DNA from 3 places in the Alicyclobacillus sp. TC genome. Region 1 is predicted to be linked to each of the others. Evidence: riboswitches for the same ligand, from Rfam matches in the RefSeq annotation. Region 1 holds a riboswitch; each other region holds the start of a gene.
The links. Region 1 has a riboswitch for cyclic di-GMP ahead of FY534_RS12635 (transglutaminase domain-containing protein). Riboswitches for the same ligand answer to the same signal wherever they lie in the genome.
Positions count from the first base shown of each region.

Region 2: it holds a riboswitch for cyclic di-GMP, as region 1 does, so the genes downstream of both, FY534_RS07415 (EAL domain-containing protein) here and FY534_RS12635 (transglutaminase domain-containing protein) in region 1, are expected to answer to the same signal.
Region 3: it holds a riboswitch for cyclic di-GMP, as region 1 does, so the genes downstream of both, sinI (DNA-binding anti-repressor SinI) here and FY534_RS12635 (transglutaminase domain-containing protein) in region 1, are expected to answer to the same signal.

Region 1 is NZ_CP044434.1:2,572,641-2,576,799, forward strand. It holds gene FY534_RS12620 (NRAMP family divalent metal transporter) at 1-133, shown strand, start outside; gene FY534_RS12625 (hypothetical protein) at 146-394, shown strand; gene mntR (transcriptional regulator MntR) at 491-913, shown strand; gene FY534_RS12635 (transglutaminase domain-containing protein) at 1,009-2,373, opposite strand; cyclic di-GMP riboswitch class I at 2,553-2,637, opposite strand; gene FY534_RS12640 (hypothetical protein) at 2,932-3,792, shown strand; gene FY534_RS12645 (carbohydrate ABC transporter permease) at 3,854-4,159, opposite strand, start outside.
Region 2 is NZ_CP044434.1:1,508,902-1,513,060, forward strand. It holds gene FY534_RS07405 (class I SAM-dependent methyltransferase) at 1-1,212, opposite strand, end outside; gene FY534_RS07410 (AbrB/MazE/SpoVT family DNA-binding domain-containing protein) at 1,421-1,684, shown strand; gene FY534_RS07415 (EAL domain-containing protein) at 1,955-2,734, opposite strand; cyclic di-GMP riboswitch class I at 2,909-2,993, opposite strand; gene FY534_RS07420 (3'-5' exonuclease) at 3,131-3,580, opposite strand; gene FY534_RS07425 (beta propeller repeat protein) at 3,761-4,159, shown strand, end outside.
Region 3 is NZ_CP044434.1:593,789-597,947, forward strand. It holds gene FY534_RS02895 (hypothetical protein) at 1-121, shown strand, start outside; gene FY534_RS02900 (hypothetical protein) at 127-435, shown strand; gene FY534_RS02905 (helix-turn-helix domain-containing protein) at 648-1,001, opposite strand; gene sinI (DNA-binding anti-repressor SinI) at 1,076-1,216, opposite strand; cyclic di-GMP riboswitch class I at 1,279-1,375, opposite strand; gene FY534_RS02915 (helix-turn-helix domain-containing protein) at 2,371-2,823, opposite strand; gene FY534_RS02920 (MBL fold metallo-hydrolase) at 3,055-3,789, shown strand; gene FY534_RS02925 (cysteine hydrolase family protein) at 3,824-4,159, shown strand, end outside.

The DNA of each region.
Region 1 (4,159 bases):
TGACAAGGAGATTATGGGCGAATACCGCAACAAAGCATGGGCCAACACATTAGCAATCAGTATCGGCGTCTTCATTTGCATAGCTGGTATCCTGTACGCTTTGACAGCCATTTTCCCCAACTTCACGTTATAAGAGGTGAACAGCATGACAACAACTTCCATAGCGACGAACGATACAAGTTCTGTTACAATACGAACACAAAGAGAGATGGAGAAGCATCCGGAGCTTGTTGAAGCGTTGCTCACTGAACAAAAAGAAGCGATGCAGCGCTTGGAAAATATGGGCCGTATGCCACTCGGCTGGGGATTAAAGACCTTAATTTGGGGTCTGCGGCTTTACGTTGTTTTCATGTTGGTTGCCGTAGCATTCACGGTTGTCAATAACCTTCGATAAATGACTCGAATGGTTGAGACAACGCGCAACCAACATCAATGATGTCCGCACAAAATCCGCGAACCCAGCGGTCGAGGCGGAGAGGAGTGTTGCTCGGTGTCCACCACCCCGAGTCAGGAAGACTATATTGAAGCCATTTGGATTCTGATTCAAAATAAAGGTTATGCACGAGTTACCGATATTGCTGACCGACTCGGTATCAATAATGCTTCGGTTTCCAAAATGATTCAAAAATTAGATGAAGATGGACTGTTGATTTACGAGCGTTACCGAGGCCTTAACCTAACACAAGAAGGCTATTCCCTTGGTTTGCATCTATCCAAACGACATCAGATGTTGGAGTCTTTTCTTCAATCGCTTGGTCTCACGGACACAGAGGAGATTGACCGAACGGTGGAAGGTATTGAACATTATTTTTCACGCAACGCCATGAAAAAAATCAGCAACCTGATGGAGTTTATTGAAGCTCATCCCGAATGGTGGGAAGAATTCAATCAATGGTCCAAACAAAAAAGCTAAGGCGCATTACCTGCGTCTTAGCTTTTTGAATCATCTTATGAAGGTTTATTTGTATAAACCCCATCCAGGAACACATCATTAAGCTGCGATTACGATTACTGAATACTGCCCACCAGGCGATTATCAGGCAGATGGCTAGTCTCCAGAGAAACAGTTTCTGTCATATATTCGTTGGACAATAAAGTGTTGGGTCCCTGATTGGGACTATCCCAAGTCGGATCCATGACTACCCAACGGCCTCCCACGTCCGCTTGAAGCCACTCATGATTATCTTCCGCACTATTGACTGGGGCTTTACCAATTACAGTTTCTGCGGGAATGCCAACTGATTTCATCATCGTTGCTGCTAATTCCGCAATCTCTTCGCAAACACCACTACGCAAAGAATACGCTGATGCAACATCTTCAAACAAATACTTGCCCCCATCTACCATGGACCAATCATACGACATGCTCTCACTGGCATAATTTGCAATAGCAGCCGCAGCCGTTTCTGGAGATGGAGAATTGGCGAAAATTTGGCTCGCTATCTTACTGGCATCCGGATTTACATTTCCATCCATAAACGCCGAATACAGTAACGCCTTTCTGGACTCACTTGTTGGCGGTCCATTGACAGAAAGTGTATATCCCCCTTGCCATGTGTAATCTCCAGAAGTATTTAGCTGGCGATAAAATTGAGAAATATAGGAAATGTTAATACTTCCAGTAAAAGGAGAACGAATATCTGCCGAGAATTCGTGATTTTGCACAGGGAGAAGATAATTCCATATACCTTGTCCACTGTTACTGGATAGCTGAACGACAACATGAGATTCATTCCCCATGACCGTTCCCTGTACAGGAATCCAGTCTGTATTGGCTATGGGGTTGTACTCTACATATTGAATATCACCCGTCTCGCCAGTAGCTAACGCTGATCCGGCATCAGTTGCAGAGAAGGGCTGTACACCTGTCCATTGAGATGATTCAGGAGAAATTCGACCAGTTAGTTGTTGTAACCCTACTATCAGTACCAAAGGCACACTGTACTGACCCTCGGAGCTAGCTTGCACTGTATAAATACCAGGCTCACTCGCTGTGAAAACAGCCATTTGGACGGTTTTGGAGCCATACGTCCAAAGCTCATCTGGTGAATCCGGCACAATGGCAGCATCAGGACTATTGACCAACCAACGAACGGAAGTCAGATTTTTGTCCCCTGTATAGGCCATTAAGTATAACGACTCTCCAGGTTGAATATTAAGCAGTGTTTGCGTCCCACTCTCTGTATAAGGTACACTGCTGGCTTGTATATAAAAGTCATTGCTAGCTCTTGACCAATACATACTATCGGATTGTGCTTGATTGGGAAAATGGGGTGCGGAAAGACCATCTGCGAAAACTTGTGGCGCACAGAACGCCCCTATGGAAAGTGTTGAAATCGTTGCTACCCCTACAGCCCATCCATGCTTTGCCATGTCTATTTTTCCTCCAAAGCCACCACACCGCGTGGTGCCGAATGTCTGCACAGCATTGACTGGGGGGATGCAGACATTCGGAGGGTGAGCAGCGGTGCCGAAGCAAAGGACAACCAGCCTTGGGTTTGGAGAAAAAAGAGCAATCTCCCCAGGGAAGATTGCTCTTTAACATCAGCAACCATGGCAGCCCGGCTATCATAGGTATGAACCCGTAGACCCGAAGCTTTGCGTCCCAGCATTTCTACTGGTTTGCCCTGAGCATCGTTGGTGGAATATGCGAATTGATGTCTACTATTCTATCAAACATACGAAAATTGTAAATAGGTGTCGAAGTTTTTTGTCTATTTTATTTTAAATAGAACAGAAAAGAGCATTTGTCCTGTTGGCCGAGTATTGATTTTTTCAATGCTCTTTCAATATTTCTAACATATAATCATTCCCATGGAACAGCCCTAACCCCCTTACAGCGATCCGATTGGATCGCTCTTTTTTTAACAGTTGCAGCAAATCGATAGGATAGGTATTCTGCTAGCAGAGCATGCTGCAGAGGTGAAAGACGTGCGCAGATATAGTCGCCCTACAGAAGAAAGAAAAACTTTACGGGAATGGGAACAAAGCTACGGTCTGTGGATTCTGGATATGGATGGATTTGATCTCTCAGATCATGAACTGTTTCAAAAGCGTATGACGAAAAGTGAATTCTTAGCTGGACTCGCCTATTGTACAGCGTTACGACGCACAGATGTACATTCAAACGCCATGGAAGAATTACCGGAAGCCAACGCTGAGCGCCCCGTCGTCTATTCAGGATGGAAGCGCAAAGAGCGGATCTCCGGTGCGGAAAATGCATCTACAATAGAAAAACCACGATTGGATAACCAGCCACCAGACACGAATACAACCTTTTACAGTCCACAAACACTGTCGCGTAAACGTCAAACGATTCGTTGGCGCTTACTTTGTGTGGTACCGCTTCCTTATCTGTCTATCTGGGGCGCTACACTCATCAAAGAAAAACTAGAACGCTATTTGCGAATCCGCTGGTATTGGTGGGCCTGTATACTTTTGCTCGATCTCGGTGTCATCTCTTTTGCCCCCATTGTTTCAGTCCTGATTGCTTTTCTTTATCCATGGTACCTTGTTGCAGCCGGTTTCGCCCGCCTGTTTGGCTGGTTGCGGGAGCACATACTTAACCTCTTCCACCAATCCAGTTTAACAGGCATGGGTCTCCATACTCCGCTGAATGCTCCCTTTCTCTCTAATATAACGGTGGATGGGAATCCAGCAAATCTTTATTTCCATTTTAGTACCGCTCTTGCCTCTTCTTTTGTTTGGGGTTCTATGTGGGTGAGTATTTCTGCATTATTAAACCTTTTACGTCGTTTATCTTCTTCAAAATCAAACCGCGCCCGCTCATGAACCGAATGGCTCATTGGCTGGGCACGGCTACATAGAAAATTCTTCTGCATTATCTTTCTGATTAACCTTTAACCGATCCCGCCAGTAGTCCTCGAACAAAATATTTACCCAGGAAGATATAAACAATCAACGTTGGAATCGACGCAATCAAGGCACTGGCCATCTGCTCGTTAAATTGCACCGTTTGACTGCCCGCGATATTGACAAGGGCTACTGTCACAGGCTGATGAGGTGGATTGGTCACAGCCACGGCAAAGAGGAAGTTATTCCATACTTGTGTAAACTCCCAAATTCCCGCTACCACAAATCCAGAAATAGAAAGCGGCAAAATGATATGCCGATAAATCCCCCAATATCCTGTTCCGTC
Region 2 (4,159 bases), 1.1 Mb from region 1:
GAGAATATTCCGAATAGTATCCTCCTTCGGCATACGATCCACTGAATCCTTCGACATTGATCGTGATTGTTGAAAGATGGGAGCTAACCACTCTTCTAAAAAGGGTTCGGTTTGTGGAAATTGGAGACCATATATGGTGGTCAACCACGCTCCTGGTTTACATACACGATGAATTTCTCGTAAAGCTTGAGGGATATCTGTAAAATGCAGAAAGAGAAAACCTACCGCTGCGTCAAAAGTATTACTTTCAAAGGGTAATTCCTCGGCTGTCGCCTGCAAGAATTTTACAGAAGCGCCCGAATAGGGCTTCTTCATCGCTCGATTCAGCATACCCAGCGAGGGGTCAATCGCCGTGATTTGCCCAAACAAACCTACTTTTTTGTAAAGTCCGGCATCCAAAGTGAGCATGCCTGTTCCACAGCCAAGCTCCAATACGTGCATATTCGGTTGCAAGCGAGCATTTTTCAAAAGTGCGGCACGTAATTCCTTCGCATTGGAAAGACGATTCATGATCTCATCATAATCTTCCATTTGACCAAAACCGGCAAACCGATTGAGTGCAGCACGCTTTTCAAGGAAACCGGTTTCCTGTAGAAAAGCTTGAAATTCCTTGAGATGGTCTTCTCCTTTTTTTGTTAAACGAATGGATAAACGATCCGATGAAGATACCCATTCTGCAACACCATAATCCAAGATGAGTTTACATTCTTCTTCCAACGGATAAGAAGCCCAGGGACGATGATATTGACCACTCACAAAATCTGTAACTAACATAGGCTGATAATATTGAATTGCCTGATAGTCATCATATGCATTGACAAGAAATGCAAGAGCAAACACCGTTTCAGGAGAATATCGCTTCATACTCGTTTCCAGTAATTTCGAAGCTACCAGTATCATGCTACCTTCGAGCCCGGACTGACCCAGACGTAAATGCGCATAAAAGGCAGCTGTGCTGGTGATCGCGTCAATCATCGCATTGGTGGCAACGACTTTCTGATAGTAGGGTTGAATGGCTGGACGGGCAAACCAGTGCTCAGGCCAATATTGTCGGACTAACCGCCGAGCCTCTTGATGAATTAACTGTTGATGATGCGAAGTTATTGTTGCAACGGAAACATGTGTGAGTGTCGGGCCGACCAAGATATGCTCCTGTAACAATTTTTTCATGATGGGAGCCAGTCTGGGCAATTCTTCAACAATTTCTGTCATACGAACCTTCCTTTTCTAGTGCGAATGCTGTCTCATTTTATCAATTTTATCATGTTCGAAAGAAAAAGGATTCCTATCCATAGAAATGCGTATGTTGGAATAAAATCAATATTCGGAGCACAGAATAAATATAGAAACACATCCTTTCGACACCGTAGGGCTCACGCTTCACCGCGCGTGGGCCACTCCCATGAGAGGGGGAACCTGTGTGCAGGAAGACATACTGGATACAGGAATGACCAAGAGAGTCGATGAATTAGGAAGAATCGTCATTCCCAAAGAGTTACGAATGAGTTTAGGCATAGAGTGCGGAGATGAACTTGAATTTTTGTTAGATGAGGAGAATTTGATTCTTCAGAAATATGTACCGGGATGTATTTTTTGTAAGAATACAGAAGATCTTCTATGGTTTCACGAGCAGCAAGTCTGTCGTCATTGTACGCAGCAATTACAGCAGTATATCAAATACTAACTTGAATGAGCCACAGTCAAGAAAGCCCAGACTGTGGCGAATGACTTGTGTAGCCTCAGGCAACAGGTACAGTCTTACAGGTCGTCACGGCTGTAGGTACCAGCAAAAAGAACAATACAAAGATAATCAAAAATACAATAGCCCAGCGTGTCAGTCCATCGAGCATTTTTCAACCCTCCTTTAGCATTAAAACATGCTAAACGAGTCTTCATGGAACCGGACAAACACACGAATTTGAAAACGAATCCATCTAATTTACCTAGATTCGGTTCAGTTGACCTGCCCTCCAATCGAATAGGAAGTATTCAGAAAGGTTGAGGGAGTCATCATCGCCCAATCTTCCACAGCCATAGGTCGTGCCCAGTAGTATCCTTGACTTAAATCGATGCCCAGTTGTTGAGTGATTTGTACCTCCTCTATCTTTTCTACGCCCTCGGCAATCACTTGTTCTCCGGAATCCATGTAACACAATAGATGAGATAGTAACCGCTGTTTTCTATCTGAAAGATGAATGTTTTGAATGAGTGAACGATCTATTTTGATGAAATCGGGTTCCAATATCACCAAGGTAGACAAATTGGCATGTCCGACCCCCATATCATCTAAAGCAATTCGAACGCCTAGAGAACGTAAGGGTCGTAACATCTCGAATAGGGTTTTCGGATCATAAGCTATGTATTCAATCATTTCAAAGATAAGTTGGCTGGGCGGGCAATGACTCTCTTGCAACAGATGTTCTAATTCCTCCAAATAGGCACGCTCCGTCAGACTATGGGGACTAACATTGACAAAAATCGGTTTAGATTGCCATTTTGCTGGCAACTCCAAACGTTTCTTCAAGCTCATTGATAAGGCTAGCCGGTCGATTTCAGTAGATAGTTGATATTCATAGGCAGCCTGAAACCATACATCCGGCGGTATCCCCTTCCCCTCGCATTGAGGGCGACTTAACGATTCATACGCAAAAAAGTGCTCTTTGCGATGATGAACGATAGGTTGAAACACCACATCTAGTTGTCCTCTTTGAATACTGGATAAGATACTTTGCAAAACGGAAGTGGGTATATTTGGTCGATTAGACAGTTTATACCCCCCCCCCCCCCCCCGAGGGATATTTTACCATTTTTGATGTGTGAATCTTGTACCATGTGTATCTTACCCACCCCTCTATCGTTTGAGGGCCACCCGTTTCCTACGGATGGCCCCCTCGTTCTTCTCGCCCTATGCGGCAACCCGGCGATCCTAGGCACATACCCTTAGACCCGTAGCTTTGCGTCCCAATGTTTCCATTGGTATGCTTTGATACGCATTTCTGAAATTTCTTCCTACCTTATCTTCCTACAAATTCCGACAATTTTCAACCTTTTGTCACAAAAGGAAGGTCATATACCTCAAATTCATTTCGAGTGCGAACGTACGATCGAGCGAGTACACAAGAACATCTTCTTACCAATCCGCTGCGCTATGTGCCATATCCGCGTCGAGTTCAAGACCAAGCCAAGAACGCAGGTATGGATTGGTGTGTTTCTGTGCTTCTGGCCACAAATGACGAGCTAAACGGTAGGAACAGATCCACGGACGATGGGTTTCCGGCAAGAAAGACCGATCAAACTTGGCATTATGGGCCACCCGTACAGCGTCCTGGATATGCGTCAGAATGGTTGGCCACACTTCTTCCCATGTGGGTTTGTCTTTGACCTGTCGATTGGTGATGTGATGCACTTCCGAAGCTTCCGGCGGTATCGTTTGTTGGGGATTGACAAGCGTCTGATAGAGTGGGCGAATGCCGTTTTTGCTCACCTCGACCAGTGAAATGTCCACAATCCGATGGATGGTTGGGTCTAGACCTGTCGTCTCTGTATCCAGCACCACAAAGCGTGTATCCTGTATACGCATGTAGGTTCTCTTCCGTTTTTGGAGATTGTAACCAAAATAGGACGTTGGAACAAGCCTGTAACCGACAGAACACGCTCTGCAGTCACGAAGATATACCGTGCGGATGGAAAATGCTCTTGTCACAAAATGTGTAGCGGGTACGTCTATACAGGTAAACAATCGAAACTAGGGGTGGTTTTTGTGCAAAAACGAATCTGGGGACTGACTGCGTCTATGCTTGCATTGACGTGTTTGACGGTGACCGGGTGTGGGACAATGTCATTGATCAATAAAAATGGAAATACACTCAACCCTACAGCATCATCTGATAGTCCCCATTCATTTAAGCCAAGTCGAACACATCGAGATGTTAATTCAGCCAAAAGCGTAGTTATATCTCCTTTAGAAAACCTAAAATCAATCTATATGGTCAATGGAACCACCGGATGGGCCAATTCTTCCCGTTCAATTTTTCGAACTACAACGTCGGGACGAAAATGGGTACGAGTTTTCAATTCCAAGCACATTTTAGCGTTGGATGCAGTTAATTCACAAAATGCTTGGGTGATCACTCAAGGCAGCGCTCGCCATGTCACTCTC
Region 3 (4,159 bases), 830 kb from region 1:
GGGTCCTTTTTCTCAAACAGTACAATCCAAACCTTTTACTTTATTGGAAGGTCAATCCTTGCTCATTCAGTACACGCTTCAATGGCCTTTAAGCGCTCATAATGATTATCAGGGGCTTTAGGCTATATGCAAGTGCAAGTTCAAGCGATTCCCGTGGGCACACCTTCTAATCCGTCAGGTCCGACAACGCCCAATAGACCACCTCAGCCCAATTTACCCAATGGAGGAAATCCTCCTGTTACTGTAACGCAGCCCAATCCATCAGGAGGGAATGCACCGCCGATTAGAGAACCAGGTTCTGGAAACGGAAGTCAAGGGGAGTTTCTAGCATTTCTAGTCACCCGTCAGGCGGGCATTCAGAAGGACAAACAGTTCATGTCATTCCCATTTCATCTCCTGGTCAATCTTCTGTCATTGGAGCAACATCTCCCGTGACTGGGGTACCTGTATTGGAAACTTTAGCCGAAGCTTTGAGTTTTATTCTGCTTGGCATAGGAATGCTTTTCTTAGGGAGTCGATTGCGAAAAGAGAGATAGGGATATTGAAAATCATTTCTAAATAGAGAATTTCCAAATAAAAATCCTCATTGCGCAAGAAATGAGGATTAAACATTTGATTTATGCCACTGATACGGATTATATAAAAAATTAAGAATCCCTTTTATCCTGGATTTTTTTCCATCTTTGATATTCAACAAATTGTTTGAATTCTTCAATATCAATCCCGGAAAGTTTTGCTTCTCTAGCAATTTCTAGCCATTCTTCATCAAGCCCGTATGGATTTTCTGAATCCACCGTGGATACCACATCCACAGGTAATAACTCCACCAAGGGAATTTGAAAGACATGAGAAAGTTTTTCCAAAACTTGAATGGACGGGTTTTGTTGTTTGTCTCGTTCAATCATACTTAGGTATGACTTGGCTACCCCAGAACGCTCAGACAACTCATTGAGCGACCAACCACGAGATTTTCGTAAGGCTTGTATGCGTTTGCCAATCACAGATGTCTCCCCGCCCACTCCATGTGTAAATTTTAAATAAAAGTGAATCATTTCATACTATTGACATTATTCCTTCAAGACAACGTTTGGATAGTGCGGGAAGAGAGGAAGCGTCTGACTTCTTCTTTCGTTAAACCAAAGTCTCGAGCCATTGCCATTAAACCTTCCCAATCCTGTAAGCTTTCAGTATCCCTTTTGTTCTCTTTGTCTGTCATTGTTTTAGGCTGAATGTTGTGCAATTCCCTTTACCCCATTTCGGTAAGATTTCCTACCGAACCCTTGCAACTCAGCCATCCTGGCTTAATTTTATATTTTTCCATCCAGGACCCGCAGTTTTGCGTCCCTGTCTTTCAACAGGTTTGCCCTCAAGGAACTAGGATACGTTCATTATACGAAACAGATTGTGCTTCGACAATCTAAAAATGTTCCGATTGGACTCATATCTATATTTTGAAACGAAAGAGATTGAATTGAAACATTTGGAACATTATTTCCGTTTACAATACTTTCGAGCACCGTAAGCATATGTCCTGTCGTCATAACGGTGAACGGGGAAATGCAAAGCGACGGGATCGAGAAAGGAAAAGAAACGTTTAAACAGAGATGAGCGTTACAAACAGGCTAACACAGTTGAAATATGAAAATATAGAAAGCCAATATGTTTTGCGGGTAGAGGTAAGGGATACGAACGGAATATTCATGAGAGAGATGAACGAATGAGAACTAACAGAAAATCAATCAAGGAATTAAAAAATTGGCGCTGCACCGCTCATATATGGACGGACAGCGCTCATCTCTTTAACAATAGCTCCCTTCAAACGGTTGAACTTGGTCCGGAATATGCGTCTCATTGAAAGATTGTGCAGGCAGATTAAAAAATTGATCCGTAATGCTAATAAGTGGGCGCAATACTTGTAGATTGAGTATATTTATAATCCCAAGTGGAATGAAAGATTTTCCAGTGCATACCATCCCAAACTTTGTTTCATGCATGTGGTTCCAAGTTTTGATGTTGAATAGGATTGTAAGCTTTTCCGCCAATCACTTGAGAACGTAATCGTTTTATTAACAAGAGAATCGTTAAAAGCTTGTATTTTGGCAGGCGTAAAGAACTGTATTCCTGAAATAGCAGAAAGTGAAAGAACTCCAATGGCGAAGTACCTAGAATAAGTTCCTTTTGTTATCAAAATAAGAGATTTACTAGTTATCTGTTGATTTTATATACAAATACCAATAAATACTATAAATAATTTAATTATAAAAATGGGTTTCATGAGCTAGTATTTAGGGGAAGAAATATAAATTTACTCATGGACCATGAGTCCAATGAGTCTAGTATTTGTGGTATTTATGCAATTGGACGGGGGAATTATTCCTTTGAACAGTCTATTTCTTTTAACAAGTTTTTAGCTCGAACCATTCTTTCTTGATATTGCAATTTCATTGCTTGAACATTTTCTACTTTTCGATTCATTTTTTCAATCAACTCTTCTAGTATTTGAATAAAATTTTGGACGATCCGTTTTTGTTCTTCTATATTTTCATTTTGCTCTTGAAAATTCTTCTTTAATTCTTGCAAGGATTGTTCAGCAGACAACGTTTCTTGAATCTCTTGCAGTGAAATGCCGAGATGCTCTTTTAAACGCAATATTTGCTGCAGCATGTCTATCGTTTTTTCATCGTAAAGTCGATGACCTCCATTTGTGCGTGCTGCTGCAGAAATGAGTCCAACTTCCTCATAGTAACGAAGCGTTCTTGGTGTGATACCAAGCTGTTTGGCAACGTTGTCGATAGTCAAAAAGTATTTATCCTGTTGTGCCAATCATATACCTCCGTTTCTTATCTAAGCTGATTTTGGTTGTATTCTTTCCTTCTACAGGACATGGCTCTAGGTTATCCTACAGAAAAGAAAATATATTCGAGTTGATTGCGATTTACACTTGGTCTAGGATATTATACAAGTTATTCAGTTAACGTCAACGTAAATTAGTTGCATGTTTTCATTGTTCATAAGGAGGTGAAACCCAAGCTGTGAAAAATCAGCTTGGGATAGATGAAGATAGCCAATGGAGTCGAAATGCTGGAATTGGAAATGAATATAATGGGGAGGAAAAATTTAATTCATCCAACACTCTTTTACGATGATTCACAAGCCATATTAGTAGACGCGGGCATGCCCGGGCAACTCAATGAAATTCGCGAAGCGGTGGAAAAAGCGGGAGTGTCGTTTGAAACGATAACTGCCGTTATTTTAACGCATCAGGATATCGATCACGTTGGAAGCATTGAAAGTTTAATCAAGGAGCTTCCAAAGTCGATTACTGTCTATGCTCACGCGGAGGATAAACCTTACATTGAAGGTGAAAAAGAACCTATCAAAATGAATCGCCAACGTGTTGCTCAGATGTTGGAACAAGTACCAGCAGAGATGCGCAGTCAGGTGGAGAGTATCTTTTTGAATCCTCCCCAAGCTAAAGTCAATCAAACAGTAGAAGATGGAGAGTGGCTTCCGTTTTTTGGAGGTTTGCAAGTGATATACACCCCAGGGCACACACCTGGTCATATCAGTCTCTACCATCGTAATAGTAAGACGCTGGTTACGGGGGACGCGATGGTGAGTGAGAATGGGAAGCTTCTTGGACCCAGCGCACAGGCAACACCAGATATGGAAGAGGCGCTGAAGTCTCTAAAAAAATTTGCTGCCTTAGATATTGAACAAGTCGTTTGCTATCACGGTGGTTTATGTAATTTTCAAGTCAACGAACAAATTGCAAACTTAGTCAAGTGAAGAATTGAGCGTTGGGGGTGTTTAGCAATTGCCTATGAGTCAAACTGCTCTTCTTGTTATGGATATGCAAAATGGCATTGTTTCACGTTTCGCAGAAGATCCTAGCGTGCTTGAACCGTTTAAGCATGCGGTGGCTTTGGCGAGAAAATCAGAAGTTATGGTGATTTTTGTGAGGGTCGCGTTTCGTCCTGGTTATCCTGAAATTAGCAGTCGAAATTTATCATTTTCTAGAATTGCCAAAAATCCAAACGACATGATTCAATCTGAATTTTCAACCCAAATTCACGAGTCCGTAGCACCGCAACCTGAAGAAGCTGTTGTTACGAAACTGCGTGTGAGTGCTTTTACAGGTAGTGATTTAGAAGTGCTG